DNA from 3 places in the Mesorhizobium sp. B2-8-1 genome. Region 3 is predicted to be linked to each of the others. Evidence: predicted binding sites of a transcription regulator. Region 3 holds the regulator's gene; each other region holds the start of a gene.
What was found. The regulator PhoB, encoded in region 3, activates phosphate uptake and scavenging genes when phosphate is short. The targets are predictions, from matches to a motif close to TGTCATNNANCTGTCAT.
Positions count from the first base shown of each region.

Region 1 (5,821 bases), on a different contig from region 3:
AGCGCGCCTGATGTGTTCGGCGACTCCGCCGTGGACAACACGTCGACATGAAGAGCGCCTTGAATACGGCGCAAAACGCCGCCGAAATGCTGGAATCGCCCGGAGATACATCTCCGGCTGGCATCAGCCAGCTCAGCTTTCGCCAGTTGATCGAAAATACCGCCGACGGGATGCTGGTGGTCGATTTGGACGGAACAGTGCTCTATGCCAATCCTGCGGCAGCCGTAATTTTTGGACAGCCGCTTGACGAACTCCTCCACGTTCCGCTCGGCCGTCCGGTCGTCTCCGGAGAGATCGCCGAGATCACCGTTCACCGTTCCGGCCGCAAGCCGGCAGAAGTGGAAATGCGTACGGTCGAGGTTACCTGGGACAGCAGGCCCGCATTGCTTGCCAGCCTGCGCGATGTCTCGGCCCAGCGATCAAGAGAAGAAAACGCACGCCAGTCACAAAAGCTCGAGGCCATTGGACGCCTCGCAGCTGGCATTGTCCATGACTTCAACAACCTACTCGCCGTTTTCGGGTCTGGCCTTCGGCTTCTGGAGAAACAGATCGCTAAAGATCCTGCGGATGAGAAAGTCGCTCTGCTGGTCGAGGAGATGTTCAGGCGGATCGAAAATGGAGGAGCGCTAACACAGCAACTGCTTGCCTTTTCGCGACGCCAATCCCTGGTCCCGGAACAGATTGATCTCAATGAACGTATCAAGGGGCTGACGACGCTGCTGGAACGGACGTTGGGGAGCGGCATCCGGGTACAATGCAATCTGGATCCAGCCTTGGGCCCTATCCTTATCGATGCCAACCAGCTCGACATCGCCGTTCTTAACCTTGCCGTGAACGCCAGAGATGCAATGAAAGGCAGTGGCACTCTCACGATTGAGACCAGCAATTTTCCAAATGATCTGGAGGATTTGCGTTCAGCGGCGGCTTCATTTGTTCGCGTGACTGTACGCGATACCGGCTGTGGAATGAGCAAGGACACCCTGGCGCGCGTTTTCGAGCCGTTCTTCACAACAAAATCGGAAGGGCAGGGTACGGGACTCGGGCTAAGCCAAGTTTACGGCTTCATCAAGCAATCCGGTGGGCATGTCCGAATCGATAGCGAAATCGGTCAGGGAACAAGCCTGCATCTCTACTTGCCGCGCGCTTCTGGAACCCAGCGGCAGCAGAACTGAGCGGCGGCAGACCCATTCCCGGCCAGCAGACTGATTGGCCGATGTCAAATCCGTCAGGCTGAGCGCGGGACGGGAATTTCCACGCATCGACCGAGCAAACCGACGCCTTTTTCAGCGTTGTCATGTCAGCGTTGTCATGTGCTGTTAGACGCCGTTCGTCGGTGAGGTCGCTGACCGTCTCGAGACAGGTCCCTGGTACATCAATTCAAGCAGCAAGCCGCTATGCAATCCTTTTCCGGGTCACTTTCATCCGGAAGTGAACGCTACTTTAGCTGGACATGAAGTGCGCCTGCCCGCAACAAAACCGTTGTCCGCTGCGCGCGAACGACACATAGTGCCATTGCGGGAGTGCCCCTTTCGCCAATGACAAGCAATGAGAACGGGAGACGAAACATGAAGTTCTTTGGCTTCGCGGCCGGTGTCGCCGTGACCCTGCTTTCCACAACCTCCGCCTTCGCCGTCACGCAGATCAGCTGGTGGCACGCCATGACCGGCGCCAACGCAGAGGTCGTCGACAAGATTTCCAAGGATTTCAACGCCAGCCAGGGCGACTACCAGATTGTTCCGGTTTTCAAGGGCACCTATCCCGAAACGCTGAATGCCGGCATCGCCGCCTATCGCGCCGGCCAGTCGCCTGACATCATCCAGGTGTTCGATGTCGGCACCGGCGTGATGATGGCGGCCCGGGACGCGATCAAGCCAGTGGCCGAGGTGCTGACCGGCGCCGGGATGAACTTTGACAAGAGCCAGTATCTGCCAGGCATCGTCGGTTATTATTCGACGCCGGACGGCACCATGCTGTCCTTCCCCTACAACTCCTCCTCGCCGATCCTCTACTACAACAAGGACATCTTCCAGAAGGCGGGGCTCGATGTGAACAACCCACCCAAGACCTGGAACGAGGTGTGGGAGGATGCCAAAAAGATCAAGGCGAGCGGCGCCGCCGCTTGCGGCTACACCTCGACCTGGCTGACCTGGATACACCTGGAAAACTTCGCGGCGTGGAACGATGTGCCGTGGGCCACGCAGCAGAATGGCCTGGCCGGCGGTGATGTCGAACTCAAGATCAACTCGCCGATCTTCGTCAAACATTTCCAGGCGCTCGCCGATCTGGCCAAGGACGGCACCTTCAAATATGGCGGGCGCACCTCCGAAGCCAAGCAGATATTCCTCGCCGGCGAATGCGGCATCTTCACCGAATCCTCGGGCGGCCTAGGCGACATCGTCAAGTCGGGCATGAACTACGGCATTGGCCAGTTGCCCTATGACAGCGACGCCAAGGGCGCGCCGCAGAACACGACGCCGGGCGGTGCCAGCCTTTGGGTCTTCGGCGGCAAGTCCGACGAGGAGTACAAAGGCGTCGCGGCTTTCTTCGCCTATCTGTCCAAGACCGATGTGCAGGAATATCTGCACCAGAAATCGGGATACCTGCCGGTGACGCTCGCCGCCTATGAGGCGACGAAAAAGTCCGGCTTCTACGACAAGAATCCCGGTCGCGAGACGCCGATCCTGCAGATGACGGGCAAGGCGCCGACCGACAATTCGAAGGGCGTGCGGTTGCCGAACCTGCCGCAGGTGCGCGACATCCAGAACGAGGAGTTCGAAAAGATGCTTGCCGGCCAGGAAACCGCCCAGCAGGCGCTCGACAATGCGGTCACGCGTGGCAACGCGGCGATCAAGGAAGCGCTGGGGAATTAGGGCGCGTCGAGCCTATCGAGTTATAGTCCTTGCTCTACGAGACCCCCCTCCGCCCTGCCGGGCATCTCCCCCTGGAGGGGGGAGACTGGCTGTCGCGACCGTTTTCGGCAATTGTCAAAGCTGGAGAATGGCAGCTGCCGCAGGAACTGCCAATCTTCCTCCAAGAGGGGGAGATGCCCGGCAGGGCAGCGGTGAGCGCCGTAGAGTGCCGCTCGGCTTTCCACGCCGGAGCGGCGCATTGACCCCGCGCGTCGTCTTTCCCAACAAAGTCTTGCCATACCTCCTGGTGGCGCCGCAACTTGCCATCACGCTGGTGTTCTTCTACTGGCCGGCCGGGCAGGCGCTCTACCAGTCGATGCTGAGGCAGGACCCGTTCGGGCTGAGGAGCAGGTTCGTCTGGTTTGCCAATTTCCGCAAGGTGCTTGCCGACCCGGCCTATCTCAACTCGATCAAGGTCACAGTGGTGTTTTCGCTCGCGACCGTGATCGTTGCCATGGGCGTGGCGCTGCTCCTTGCCGTGATGGCGGAAAAGGTGGTGCGCGGCAAAGGCCTCTACCGCACGCTGATGATCTGGCCCTACGCGGTGGCGCCGGCGATTGCAGGCATGCTGTGGCTGTTCCTGTTCAATCCATCGATCGGCTCGCTGTCTTATCTGCTGAGACGTTTGGGCGTCGCCTGGGATCCGCTGCTCAACGGCACCGACGCCATGATCCTTCTGGTGGCGGCGGCCGCCTGGAAGCAGATCAGCTATAATTTCCTGTTCTTCGTCGCCGGGCTGCAGGCGGTGCCGAAAACGCTGATCGAGGCGGCGGCGATCGACGGCGCCGGCGAAACCAAGCGCTTCTGGACCATCGTCTTCCCGCTTTTGGCGCCGACGACGTTTTTCCTTTTGGTCGTCAATACCGTCTATGCGCTGTTCGACACGTTCGGCATCGTCCACGCCGTCACCGGCGGCGGGCCGGGCAAGGCCACCGAGACACTGGTCTACAAGGTCTACAATGACGGCTTCGTCAATCTGATCCTCGGCGATTCGGCGGCGCAGTCGGTCATCCTGATGGTCATCGTCATCGCGCTCACCGCCATCCAGTTCCGCTACGTGGAACGGAAGGTTCATTACGGCTGAGGAGCGCGATGATCGGTCAATCCCCGTTTCGCATTTTCCTTGCACATGCCGTGCTCATCCTCGGCATACTGATCGTGGCCTTTCCGATCTACTACACTTTCGTTGCCTCGACGCAGACGCTGCAAACCATCCTTAGGCCGCCACTGCCTTTCCGGCCGGGCAGCGAGTTCTGGAACAATTACGGCGAGGCGCTGTTCGGCGGCGTCGGCCGCATCGGCGGGCTCGGCGTCGGCAGGCTGCTCCTCAACTCCACGATCATGGCGCTCGGCGTTGCGGTCGGAAAGATATTCATCTCGATCCTGTCGGCCTATGCGATCGTCTTCTTCCGTTTTCCGCTGCGCATGACTTTCTTCTGGCTGATCTTCATCACCCTGATGCTTCCCGTCGAGGTGCGCATCCTGCCGACCTACAAGGTAATGGTCGACCTCGGTATGATCGACACTTATGCCGGACTGATCATCCCGCTGATCGCCTCGGCCACCGCAACGTTGTTGTTCCGCCAGTTCTTCATGACCATCCCGGGCGAGTTGGTCGAGGCGGCGCGCGTCGACGGCGCCGGTCCATGGCGGTTCTTTTTCGATATCCTGTTGCCATTGTCGCGCACCAATATCGCGGCGCTGTTCGTCATTCTTTTCATCTACGGCTGGACGCAGTATCTGTGGCCGCTGCTGGTCACCAACAGCAACGATATGAACACCATCGTCATCGCACTGAAGAAGATGGTCTCCTTCGCCGATGCCGACACCCAATGGCATTTGGTCATGGTCACGGCGATCCTGGCAATCTTGCCGCCAATCCTGGTTGTGGTGCTGATGCAGCGCTGGTTCGTGCGCGGACTGGTCGACACCGAAAAGTGAGAAGCCGATGGCGACGGTCGATCTGAGGGACGTGAAGAAAGTATATGCCGGCGGCGTCGAAGCCGTGAAGGGCGTCTCCATTGCCATTCCCGACAAGGAACTCTGTGTGCTGGTCGGGCCGTCCGGCTGCGGCAAGTCCACGCTTTTGAGGATGATCGCCGGGCTGGAGACCATTTCTTCCGGCACGGTCGCTATCGACGGCAAGATCGTCAACACGATCGGCCCGACCGAGCGCGACATCGCCATGGTGTTCCAAAACTATGCGCTCTATCCGCATATGAAAGTCTACGACAACATGGCTTACGGGCTACGCAATCGCGGTACGCCCAAGGACGAGATCGACAGCAGGGTTCGTTCGACCGCCAAGGTGCTGGAGCTTTCAGCGCTGCTTGACCGGCGCCCGCGCGAGCTTTCAGGCGGTCAACGCCAGCGCGTCGCCATGGGCCGCGCCATCGTGCGCAATCCGAAAGTCTTCCTGTTCGACGAGCCACTCTCCAATCTCGATGCCAAGCTGCGCGGCCAGATGCGGGTCGAAATCAAGAACTTGCAGCGCTCGCTCGGTGTCACCTCGGTCTACGTCACCCATGACCAGTTGGAAGCGATGACGTTGGCCGACATCCTTGTCGTCATGAATGGCGGATTGGTCGAGCAGGCGGGCGCGCCACTCGACATTTACGAAAAGCCGGCCTCGACGTTCGTCGCCTCTTTCATCGGCGCACCGCCGATGAATCTTCTGTCCCTTTCGGGTCCGGCGCTGACCGGCAGCAAGACGAGCGACTTTGCGCCTGCGAATGCCGTCACGCTTGGCTTCCGCCCCGAGGATGCCGATGTCACTTTCGCGGCCGAGGCACCGTCCGGCGCGCTCGTGCTGCCGACAATGGTGGAGGCGGTCGAGCCGGTGGGAGCGGACAGCTTTCTTCACTGTGCGGCAGGAGGCGACCGCATCGTCGTGCGTGTGGCCGCGCGCGCCA
Region 1 covers NZ_VFTX01000004.1:65,067-70,887, forward strand. The annotation lists gene kaiC (circadian clock protein KaiC) at 1-51, shown strand, start outside; gene FJ428_RS12090 (ATP-binding protein) at 48-1,172, shown strand; gene ugpB (sn-glycerol-3-phosphate ABC transporter substrate-binding protein UgpB) at 1,566-2,870, shown strand; gene ugpA (sn-glycerol-3-phosphate ABC transporter permease UgpA) at 3,109-3,993, shown strand; gene ugpE (sn-glycerol-3-phosphate ABC transporter permease UgpE) at 4,002-4,850, shown strand; gene FJ428_RS12110 (sn-glycerol-3-phosphate import ATP-binding protein UgpC) at 4,858-5,821, shown strand, end outside.
Region 1: ugpB (sn-glycerol-3-phosphate ABC transporter substrate-binding protein UgpB) is a predicted target of PhoB. The motif match lies at 1,291-1,307, and genes of this name have one in related genera.

Region 2 (5,821 bases), on a different contig from region 3:
ATGCGCTTGGCGGCGCTGCGGCCGGTCAGAAGTTCCTTCCAGCTGTGCTCGAAGCCCATGCCGAACGGCGACAGCAATCCAAGGCCCGTGACGACGACACGCCTCATCGCAGGTCCTCCCCGGTGATGACTGCGGAAAGCGTCAGGCCGAAGCCTTGTCGATGTACTTCACGGCATCGCCCACCGTCAGGATGGTTTCAGCCGCGTCATCGGGGATCTCGACGCCGAATTCTTCTTCAAACGCCATGACGAGTTCGACCGTGTCGAGACTGTCGGCGCCCAGATCGTCGATGAAGCTCGCCTGCTCCGTCACCTTGTCGGCATCGACGCCCAGGTGCTCGATGACAATCTTCTTGACGCGCTCTGCGGTGTCACTCATTTGGGGCATCCTCGTCTTTTGGTTGTCTGTCTTCGTTAGCGGGCGGAATGCCGCTAATCAAGCTGAAAGATGGTCCCGCCGGAAACGCAATGGCCGCAGACCGGTTTTTGCCCGAACCGCCGGGTTGCGGGCCGCATTACACGAAAAATCGTGGGCGTCCAAGCCGAAATGGTCGCTTTTCACAGCCCGCCCAGGCGTTGCCTGTCGCCGTCTCAAAGCCACCGCGAATACCCGGGCCCGGCCCGAAATGCATGCTTTGGCCGACCCGATCAGATCATCGCCATGCCGCCGTTCACATGGATTGTTTGGCCGGTGACGTAGCCGGCCTCGTTGGAGGCAAGATAAGCGACGGCGGACGCCACTTCGGCGCTGGTGCCCATGCGGCGCGTCGGGATAGCGGCCATGATCGCCTCCTTCTGCTTGTCGTTGAGCTTGTCGGTCATCGCCGATTCGATGAAGCCCGGGGCGACACAGTTGACGGTGATGCTGCGGGTGGCGATCTCCTGCGCCAGCGATTTGGAAAAGCCGATCATGCCGGCCTTGGAGGCGCAGTAGTTGGTCTGGCCGGGATTGCCGGTGACGCCGACCACCGAGGTAATGTTGATGATGCGGCCGTGGCGGCGGCGCATCATCGGATGGGTCAGCTCACGCGTCAGCCTGAACACGGCCGTCAGATTGACTTCGAGCACGCTGTCCCAGTCGGCGTCCGACATGCGCACGAACAGCCCGTCCTTGGTGATGCCGGCATTGTTGACCAGGATATCGACGCCCTCGAGATCGGCCTCCGCTTTCTGGCCGAGCGCCTTGACCTCGTCGCGGTTCGACAGGTCGGCCGGAAACAGCTTCACCCGGTCGCCCAGGTCGGCGGCCAGCGCCTCCAGTTTCTCGACGCGCGTGCCGTGCAGGCCGACGACGGCGCCTTGCGCATGCAGCACCCTGGCGATCGCCTCGCCGATGCCTCCCGACGCGCCGGTGACAAGTGCCTTGCGGCCGGTCAGTTCGAACATGTGTTTTCCTCTTTGGTTTCGGAAGCTCAGCGAGCAACCTTATCTGTATACGTCTCGCGGGTATCCGATTGCCATCACCAACGGAATATCTTCAGCGATACAAGCCGCGCCAGAAATCATCAGCTTTCATAATATCCTCTTCCCCTCGCCCAATGCGTCCTGCAGCTTCGGCCGCCAAGTCATAATCTTCCACATCGTCCAGGCCGCGCTGGATGAGTTCGCACAAACAATCAACTTTGCTGCGGCCTGTCCTAGCGACAAAGGAGTCCAGGCGCTGTTCGATTTCGGCAGAAAGACGGATTGAGACAGGCATGCCAAACCTCGTGAGTTCGTCAAATTCAGTCGCGGCGCCTCACCCGAGCGCCGCCAGTGCGGTTTCGACCTCGGCCGCGGAACCGACCGATGCCGTGGCGATTTCGCGGTTGATGCGCCGGGCCAGCCCTGAAAGCACTTTTCCCGCGCCGACTTCATAGAGCGTGGTGACGCCGTTCGCGCCGAACCACTCCACTGTCTCGCGCCAGCGCACGCGGCCGATCACCTGTTCGAACAGACGGCGCGCAATGATTTCGGGATCGCTGGTCGGAGTGACCGTGACATTGGAGACGAGCGGCACGACAGGCGCGTTCTTGGTTACCCCGGCCAGCGCCTCGCGCATGATCTCGGCGGCGGGCGCCATCAGCGCCGAATGGAAGGGCGCGGAGACCTGCAGCATCAGCGCTCGCTTGGCGCCTTTTTCCGTGCACAGTTTGGCAGCCAGTTCGACCGCTGCCTTGGCGCCGGAAATCACCAGCTGGCCACCGCCATTGTCGTTGGCGATCTGGCAGACCGATCCTTTGGCAGCCTCGGCGCAGGCGGCTTCGACATCGGCCTGCTCCAGTCCGATGATCGCCGCCATGGCGCCTTCGCCGGCGGGCACCGCCGCTTGCATGGCATTGCCGCGGATGCGCAGCAGCCTGGCGGCATCGGCAACTGAGACGAAGCCGGCGGCGGCAAGCGCCGAATATTCGCCCAGCGAATGGCCAGCGACGTAGGTAATCTTGTCCTTCAGCGAGAAGCCGCGCGCTTCCAAGGCCCTGATCGCGGCCAGCGATACGGCCATCAGCGCCGGCTGCGCGTTGGCGGTGAGCGTCAGCGTCTCTTCCGGCCCTTCCCAGATCAGCTTCGACAGGTTTTCGCCGAGCGCGTCGTCGACTTCGCTAAAAACCCTACGCGCCTCGGGGAAGGCATCGGCGAGGTCCTTGCCCATGCCGACAGCCTGGCTGCCTTGTCCCGGAAAGGTGAATGCAACGGCCATGTGTGGGCTCCCAAAGCTCGGTTCTGCTTGCCTGATACACGAATTTTCCTGCCTGTGACGCAACGCGGCCTGCCAAGTCAAGCCCGGTTCGACCCGGCCCCTTGGCAGCTTTGCCGGCCGAGTGCCTGTTCCAAAAGGCTTTTTGGCGATCACTCCTGATGAAAACCGCTCACGAATCGTTTGCTGGCTCTTCTTATTTCCGCCACAGGCGCTAGCTTTGCGTGACAATTCCATGACAATCGAGTGACGGGTCTGTCGCTGGGTGGGGAAGTTAAAGTGGCTAGGATTTCGAAAGGCGCAGGCAAAGCCGCGCCACAGTTTCTGGAAGACGATCCTTCCACCGGCTACCTGCCGGGACGGAAGTGGCCGACCATACGCTATGGGCTGACCAGCCTGCTGATCGCGGCCATCCTGGTGTTCGCCATCGAATTGATCGTGCGCGGCGACTTCGCCGGCACGGTTTCCTTCTTCCTGCAGCCGCTCAAGCCGGGCTGGACCACGATCGTGGTGTTCGCACTGGTTCTGGTCGGCCTCGATGCCGTTTTCGGCCGCAGCTATCAAAGCCTGATGATCGTCGCGCCGCTGACGCTCTCGCTGGCTTTCATCGGTCACCAGAAATCGCATTATCTCGGCGATCCCCTCTACCCGACCGATTTCCTCTACTCCCGCCAGATCGTGGCGCTGCTGCCGCTTCTGGTGCGTGACCGTCCGATGACTGCCCTTGCCATGATTGTCGGCATCGTCGCCGGCCTGTCGCTGCTCATCTATGGCTGGCGGGTCTGGCGTCGAAAAGTGCCCATACTCAGCCGCAAGGGCCGTCTCGCCCGGCTGACGCTGGCCGTGCCGCTGCTCGCCTTCTTCGTCTCGATCATGGACTATGCCACCTTCTCCTGGACCCGGGACCGGCTGCAGATCATCCCGATCATGTGGGACCAGAAGGAAAATTACGCCTCCAACGGCTTTGCGCTCGCCTTCGCGCTGAACGTGCCGATGGCGCATGTCTCGGCGCCGCCAGGCTATTCGGAAAAGGCGATCGCGGCCATCGACAGGCCGCAGGTGACCGCCTCGGTGCCCCAGGAAAAGCCCGACATCATCGTCGTCATGAGCGAATCCTTCTGGGATCCGACCAAGCTGCCCGGGGTCACCATCACGCCCGATCCGATCCCCAACGTGCGGGCGCTGCGTTCGGGCTCCATGTTCTCACCCGAATTCGGCGGCATGACCGCCAATATCGAGTTCGAGGCACTGACCGGCTTCTCCAACGCCTTCCTGCCGGCCGGCAGCATCCCCTACCAGCAATATGTGCGCACGCCGACGCCGTCGCTGGCGACCTTCCTGAAGAGGGAGGGCTACAGGGCGCGCGCCATCCATCCGGGCACCAACTGGTTCTGGAACCGCGGCGCGGTCTATGCCGATTTCGGCTTCGACGACTTCAGATCGGAAGAGACGCTGCCGCCGATGCAAAAGCGCGGGCCGCTGGCATCCGACGCGGCGATGACGGACGAGATCATCAGCGAGGCCGATGCCAGCGATGCCCCGGTGTTCTTCTTTGCCGTCAGCCTGCAGAACCACGGCCCTTACGAGCCGAACCGCTACTATAATCCGACCCACACCGTGCAGGCCCCGATCAGCCAATGGGCGCGTGAATCGCTGCTGAGTTACACCGAGGGCTCGGCCGACGCGGACCGCGGTCTCGAACGCCTGGTCGAATGGGCAAAGAAACGCTCTCGCCCCACCGTCATCGCCTTCTTCGGCGACCATCTGCCGCCGCTTGGGCCGGTCTATGTAGAGACCGGGTTCATGAAGGACAATGTCGCGCCGCGCAAGGAGGCTTCCGCCGAGGCGGCGCTGGAGCATCATCAGACGCCACTGGTCATCTGGTCGAACCGCACAGGCCCTGCCAAGGACATGGGCGCCGTCAGTCCCGCCTTCCTGCCCTATCACATCCTGAAAACGGCCGGCATCACCCACCCCTACTATACCGGCTTCCTGGGCGAGATGCGCGAACGCTACCGCGTGGTCGACCGCAATCTGCTGCTGACGCCGGCGGGAGAAGCCACGCCCGATTGGGCGCGGCAAAAGCAGATCGACCCGGCGATCCGCGACTTCCGGCTGCTGCAATACGACATGATGTTCGGCAAACGCCACGCGGCGCCCGACTTCTTCCCCGAAACGGTGGACAAGGTCGTCGCCCATATGAGCTGAAATTCGCGGCATCCTTCCAGGATGCCGCCCAGCGGGGTCGAGCGTTCAATTCGTCAGTTGCAATTTCGAGAATTTGTTGGCGATCTGCTGGAACACGTTCGGCAATTTGTTTGGATCGTTGACGGCATAGTAGTCGCTGGGATCCGAGGCGCACGCGCTGTAGAGCGTGCGGTTGGCGGCGGTGTCGGATTGCAGCACCATCGTGTAGATTTCGGCGCCCTGCTTCTTCAGCTGCGTGCAGACGCTTTTGGTCCATCCGTCGACATTGCGCGCGGCGGTGGTCTGATTGTCCGATCCAAGCCGACCGGCAGCGCCATAGGTTGAGCCCGCGAGAAAACCATAGGACGTATAGTCTGACTTGGTCGTCTCGTTGCTGGCGCCGTAGACGACATTCTCGCCGTCGGTGAGCAACATGACGATCTTGCTCACCCCAGGCGTCTTCCAAGGCGTACCCTCGGCGTATGGCGCACCCGGCGACAACACCCGCTGGCCCCAGGCCAGGCCCTCGGAAACATTGGTGCCGGACCCCGCCCATGCAAGCATCTTGGCGGCCTCGTTGCGAAGTTTTGTAAAGTCTTCGGTCAAGGGGACGATTGGCGAGGGACAGGACCGGTTTGGCCCCACCGTCAATTGCAAGGCGTTTGGATCGTTTGTGACCGCGGTGGCAATGGCGGTGTTCTGCGGCGCCACATATTTGGCGACTGTTTCAAGATCACCCCGCAAAAGCCCGGCAGCACTTCCAAGCAAGCCGCTCAGGTCTATTCCGAGAATATTCAGTCCGCCATTCCGAGCAAGTTTGGCCTCATCAGGGGCGTCGTCGATAAAGGAATTGTTGTAGTGATAGGCATCGTTTGAATAGCCGCTGGAAGGTCTCGTCCCCTTTCCCGGACTGTCCGGCGCGAAATAAGGCACGAACAGAGTGTCAGGGTAACGTGGA
Region 2 covers NZ_VFTX01000001.1:818,061-823,881, reverse strand. The annotation lists gene fabF (beta-ketoacyl-ACP synthase II) at 1-107, opposite strand, end outside; gene FJ428_RS03965 (acyl carrier protein) at 142-378, opposite strand; gene fabG (3-oxoacyl-[acyl-carrier-protein] reductase) at 648-1,385, opposite strand; gene FJ428_RS03955 (CopG family transcriptional regulator) at 1,477-1,698, opposite strand; gene fabD (ACP S-malonyltransferase) at 1,738-2,679, opposite strand; gene FJ428_RS03945 (LTA synthase family protein) at 2,956-4,884, shown strand; gene FJ428_RS03940 (pilus assembly protein) at 4,930-5,821, opposite strand, start outside.
Region 2: FJ428_RS03945 (LTA synthase family protein) is a predicted target of PhoB. The motif match lies at 2,901-2,917, and genes of this name have one in related genera.

Region 3 (5,821 bases):
GCGGGCGCTGGCAAGGAATGGCGCCGAGAGACCATCTTCCGAACAGGAGCAGGCCATATGAGACATTTCATCCGCTCGGCGGCCGTTGCGATCGCAATGGCTGCGGCGTCCACCCTCACCCTTTCCGCGGCAATGGCAGCTGACATCTCCGGTGCCGGCGCCACCTTCCCTTACCCGATCTATGCGAAGTGGGCCGATGCCTACAAGAAGGAGACCGGCATCGGTCTCAACTACCAGTCGATCGGCTCGGGCGGCGGCATCAAGCAGATCAAAGCCAAGACCGTCACCTTCGGCGCTTCCGATGCGCCGCTGAAGGGCGAGGATCTCGAATCCACCGGACTTGCACAGTTCCCGATGGTGATGGGCGGCATCGTTCCGGTCGTCAATCTCGAAGGCATCAAGCCGGGCGAACTGGTGCTCGACGGCCCGACGCTGGCCGATATCTTCGTCGGCAAGATCACCAACTGGAATGACGCGGCGATCGCCAAGCTCAATCCCGACGTCAAGCTTCCCGACCAGGCGATCGCCGTCGTGCATCGCTCCGACGGTTCGGGCACCACGTTCAACTTCAGCTACTACCTGGCCGACGTCAGCGCCGACTGGAAGTCGAAGGTCGGCGTCAACACCGCGCTCGAATGGCCGGTTGGCATCGGCGCCAAGGGCAATGAAGGCGTCGCCAACAACGTCTCGCAGACCGGTGGCTCGATCGGCTATGTCGAATACGCCTACGCCAAGCAGAACAAGTTGACCTATGCCGACATGATCAACAAGGACGGCAAGAAGGTCGAGCCGACGGCGGCGGCGTTCTCGGCGGCGGCGGCCAATGCCGACTGGAGCTCGCAGCCTGGTTATGGCGTCATCCTGGCCAACCAGCCGGGCGCCGAATCCTGGCCGATGACGTCGGCGACCTGGATCCTGGTCTACAAGAAGCCCGGCGACGTGGCGGCGACCGGTGAAGCGCTCAAGTTCTTCGCCTGGTCCTACGCGAAGGGCGACGACATGGCCGGGGCGCTGGACTACGTTCCGATCCCCGACGCGGTCGTCAAGAGCGTCGAGGACATGTGGGCCAAGGACATCGTCGGCGAAGACGGCAAGCCGCTCTATTCCGCCATGTAATCCCTGCTGAACGAGGAGGGCGCTTCACGGCGCCCTCCCTGTCTTCCTTGAAACGCGAGGGCCAGATGACCGCCGTCTCCGAAGCCATGCCATCGTCGGCCGCCATGCGGGCCAGGGAAGCGACGGTCCGACGCTTCGCGCTCACCGATACGATTTTCCGAACGGCGACACGCTTTTCCGCCATCCTCGTCCTGCTCATCCTCGGCGGCGTGGCGATTTCGCTGTTTGCCGGCTCGTGGGAAGCGCTGTCGAAATTCGGGTTCTCCTTCCTGACGACCGAATCGTGGAACCCGGTTACCGAGAATTTCGGGGCGCTGGCCCCGATCTACGGAACCATCGTCACCGCCGCCATCGCTATCCTGATCGCCGTTCCCATCGGCATCGGCATCGCCATCTTCCTTACCGAACTCTGCCCGCGGCCACTCCGGCGCCCCATCGGCATCGCCGTCGAGCTGCTTGCCGGCATACCCTCAATCATCTACGGCATCTGGGGCCTGTTCGTGTTCGCGCCGTTCCTGCAGACGACGGTGCAGCCCTTCATCATCAAGCTTTTCCACGACGTGCCGGGACTCTCCAGCCTGTTTGCCGGCCCGCCCTACGGCATCGGCCTTCTGACCTCGGCGATGATCCTTGCCATCATGGTCCTGCCCTTCATCACCTCGATCACCAAGGATGTCTTCGACACGGTGCCGGCGGTGCTGAAGGAATCGGCCTACGGCATCGGCTGCACGACCTGGGAGGTCACGCGCCGCGTCGTCATCCCCTATACCCGCGTCGGCATCATGGGCGGCGTCATGCTCGGCCTCGGCCGCGCGCTCGGCGAAACCATGGCGGTAACCTTCGTCATCGGCAACGCCCACCGCATCAGCGCCTCGCTGTTCGCGCCCGGCACGACGATCTCGGCGACCATCGCCAACGAATTCACCGAAGCCGACGGCGATCTCTATACGTCTTCGCTGGTGGCGCTCGGCCTGATCCTGTTCGTCATCACTTTCCTGATCCTTGCCCTTGCGCGCTACATGCTGCTGCGCATGGACAGCCGCACGGGAGCCTGACCGATGTCGACGGCCACATCGCTTCACAATCGACGCAAGCGCAGGAATGCCGTGATGATGACGCTATGCGTCACGGCGGCGGGCATCGGCTTGGCCTGGCTGGCGCTGATCCTCGGCGCACTGCTCTATAAGGGCCTGTCGGGTGTTTCGCTCTCTGTGTTCACCGAAATGACACCGCCGCCCGGCGATGCCGGCGGCCTGCTCAATGCCATCTACGGCAGTATCATGATGACAGTCATCGCCGTCATCGTCGGCACGCCGATCGGTGTCCTCGCCGGGACCTACATGGCCGAATATGGCCGCTTCTCGCGCCTCACCACCGTCGTGCGCTTCATCAACGACATCCTGCTGTCGGCACCCTCGATCATCGTCGGCCTGTTCGTCTACGAGTTGCTGGTGCGGCCGATGGGACATTTCTCGGCGATCGCCGGTGCCGTCGCGCTGGCCATCCTGGTCATCCCGGTCGTCGTGCGCACCACCGAGGACATGCTCAACCTGGTGCCGAACGCCCTGCGCGAGGCCGGCGCCGCGATCGGCGCGCCGCGCTGGGTGGTCATCCGCTCGGTCGCCTACCGTGCGGCGCTGTCGGGTATCGTCACCGGCATATTGCTGGCCATCGCCCGCATTTCCGGCGAGACGGCGCCGCTGCTCTTCACGGCGCTCAACAACCAGTTCTGGTCGAGTAATCTCAATGCGCCGATGGCCAGCCTGCCCGTCACTATCTTCCAGTTCGCTCTCAGCCCCTACGAGGAATGGCAGCAGCTGGCGTGGACCGGCGCACTCATAATCACCCTTACGGTTCTCGGGCTGAGCATCTTCGCCCGCAGCCTTACCGGACGCAGAGAGGACAGATGAAACCGATGTTGTCCACCGAGTTGAACACGCCCGAAGTCGCGGTCGAGAAAGCCAAGATCGAGGTCAAGAACCTCAATTTCTACTATGGCCAGTCGAAGGCGCTGAAGGATATCAGCCTGTCGCTGCCCGAGCGCAGCGTCACCGCCTTCATCGGGCCTTCGGGCTGCGGGAAGTCGACGCTGCTGCGCGTCTTCAACCGCATCTACGAGCTCTACCCGAGGCAGAGCGCCGAGGGCCAGGTGCTGCTCGACGGCCAGAATATCCTCGACCGCTCGCAGGACCTCAACCTGCTCAGGACCAAGATCGGCATGGTGTTCCAGAAGCCGACGCCGTTCCCGATGTCGATCTACGAGAACATCGCCTTCGGCGTCAGGCTCTATGAGAAGCTCAGCAAGGCGGAGATGGACGGCCGTGTCGAGCAGGCGCTGAAGCGCGCGGCACTGTGGAGCGAGGTCAAGGACAAGCTCAACGCCAGCGGCCTCAGCCTTTCGGGCGGCCAGCAGCAGCGCCTCTGCATCGCCCGCACGGTGGCGGTGAAGCCGGAGGTCATCCTGCTCGACGAGCCTGCCTCGGCGCTCGATCCGCTGTCGACCGCCAAGATCGAGGAGCTGATCGACGAGTTGCAGGCCGATTATACGATCGTCATCGTCACCCACAACATGCAGCAGGCGGCGCGCGTGTCGAAGCAGACCGCCTTCATGTATCTGGGCGAGCTGGTCGAGTTCGACCGCACCGAGAAGATCTTCACGTCGCCCCGCGAGAAGCGCACGCAGGACTATATCACCGGCCGCTTCGGCTGATCCCAGGCATACGAGGACCAAGATCATGGCCGAACACACAGTCGCAGCCTTTGACGAAGATCTCGGACAGATCAGCAGGCTGATCCGCGACATGGGCGATCTCGCCTCATCGATGGTCGGCGGCGCGACCAAGGCGCTCCTGAATTCCGACAACGCGCTCGCCCAGCGCGTCGTCTCCGACGACGCCATCATGGACGCGCGCCAGCGCGAACTCGACGACCGCGCCATCACCCTGATCGCCAAGCGGCAGCCCATGGCGGACGATCTGCGCCATGTCGTCGGCTCGATCCGCATGGCGGGCGATCTCGAACGCATCGGCGATCTCGCCAAGAACATCGCCAAGCGCGTCGGCACCGTCGGCCTTGCCGCCACGCCGCGCGACCTGTCGCACTCCATCGACGCCATGGCGCAGCTTGTGCTGATCCAGGTGCAAGGCGTGATCGAGGAGTATGCGGCGCGCGATGCCGCGGCACTTGCGAAGCTGCGCGCCGACGATGAACGCATCGACGTCAAATACACGTCGGTCTTCCGCGAGCTGCTGACCTACATGATGGAGGATCCGCGCAACATCACCGCCTGCACGCATCTTTTGTTCTGCGCCAAGAATCTCGAGCGCATCGGCGATCACGTGACCAACATTGCCGAAAATGCCTATTATGTGCTGACCGGCACGCAATTGCCCGCCAATCGCCCGAAGCAGGACGAGACGGCGATGTCGGCGCCAGCGGCTTGACGGCAGGGGTGACCAGTCGATGATCGCGCCATGCATCATGGTGGTGGAGGACGAGGAGCCGCTGGGTGTGCTGCTCCGTTACAATCTGGAATCGGAGGGTTATCAGGTAGAGGTGGTGACGCGCGGCGACGAAGCCGAGATCCGCTTGCAGGAGAATGTCCCTGACCTTCTTGTGCTCGACTGGATGGTGCCGGCGGTGTCCGGCATCGAGCTCTGCCGCCGTCTCCGGATGCGGCCCGAGACCGAGCGGCTGCCGATCATCATGCTGACGGCGCGCGGCGAGGAAAGCGACCGGGTGCGCGGTCTCTCCACCGGCGCCGACGACTATCTGGTCAAGCCGTTCTCAACGCCGGAATTCATGGCACGCGTCAAGGCGCTGCTGCGCCGCGCCAAGCCCGAAGTTCTGTCCAGCGTGCTCAAGGTCGGCGACATCGTGCTCGACCGTGAATCGCACCGGGTCTACCGCAAGAAAAGCGAGATCCGGCTCGGGCCGACCGAGTTCCGCCTGCTCGAATTCATGATGCGACATCCCGGCCGCGTGTTCTCGCGCAGCCAACTGCTCGACAATGTCTGGGGCGAAACGATCTATATCGACGAGCGCACCGTGGACGTGCATGTCGGCCGGCTGCGCAAGGCGGTCAACAATGGCCGCATGCCTGACGTGATCCGCACCATTCGGGGCGCGGGGTATGCGATTCGCGAAGACTAGGGATATGTCACGCAACGTTCTCGCCCACGCCTGATTTCGCCTGTGCCCCCGGCGCGAAAATCTCCTGGTCGACGAAGGTCAGCGCGCGCATGGCGCAGCCCTCGCGGATCAGTGGCAGTTCGTTCGGCTCGGTGTCGAAGGAAATCGATTTCGAGTGCTGGCCGCCGGCGGTCTGGGCAATGGCCTCGCGCAGAGCCGGCTCGATCAGGTCGAAGGCGGCGGCGCTGACGCCGACCATGGCGACCGGCGCCGGATCGATCAGCGCGAACAGGCTGCCAAGGCCGTAACCCAGCGCCTCGCCGGCCTTGCGGTAGGCTTCGCGCTCCGGCCCGTCCTTTTCGCGCGCCGAGGCCGCCAGGGTGCGCATGTCGGCGTCGCTGACGTCGACGGGCTCGGTGTCCTCGCCAAGCTGCCTCGCGTTGCGCCAGATGGCATAGTTGCCGGCATAGGCCTCGACGCAGCCGCGCCGCCCGCAGCGGCAGAGCGCCCCGCCGGGGCGATGGATCATGTGGCCGAACTCGCCTCCGGATGAATGGGTGCCGGTGAACAGTTC
Region 3 covers NZ_VFTX01000015.1:27,987-33,807, forward strand. The annotation lists gene pstS (phosphate ABC transporter substrate-binding protein PstS) at 58-1,116, shown strand; gene pstC (phosphate ABC transporter permease subunit PstC) at 1,182-2,171, shown strand; gene pstA (phosphate ABC transporter permease PstA) at 2,175-3,026, shown strand; gene pstB (phosphate ABC transporter ATP-binding protein PstB) at 3,023-3,826, shown strand; gene phoU (phosphate signaling complex protein PhoU) at 3,852-4,559, shown strand; gene phoB (phosphate regulon transcriptional regulator PhoB) at 4,579-5,268, shown strand; gene FJ428_RS28675 (ROK family protein) at 5,276-5,821, opposite strand, start outside.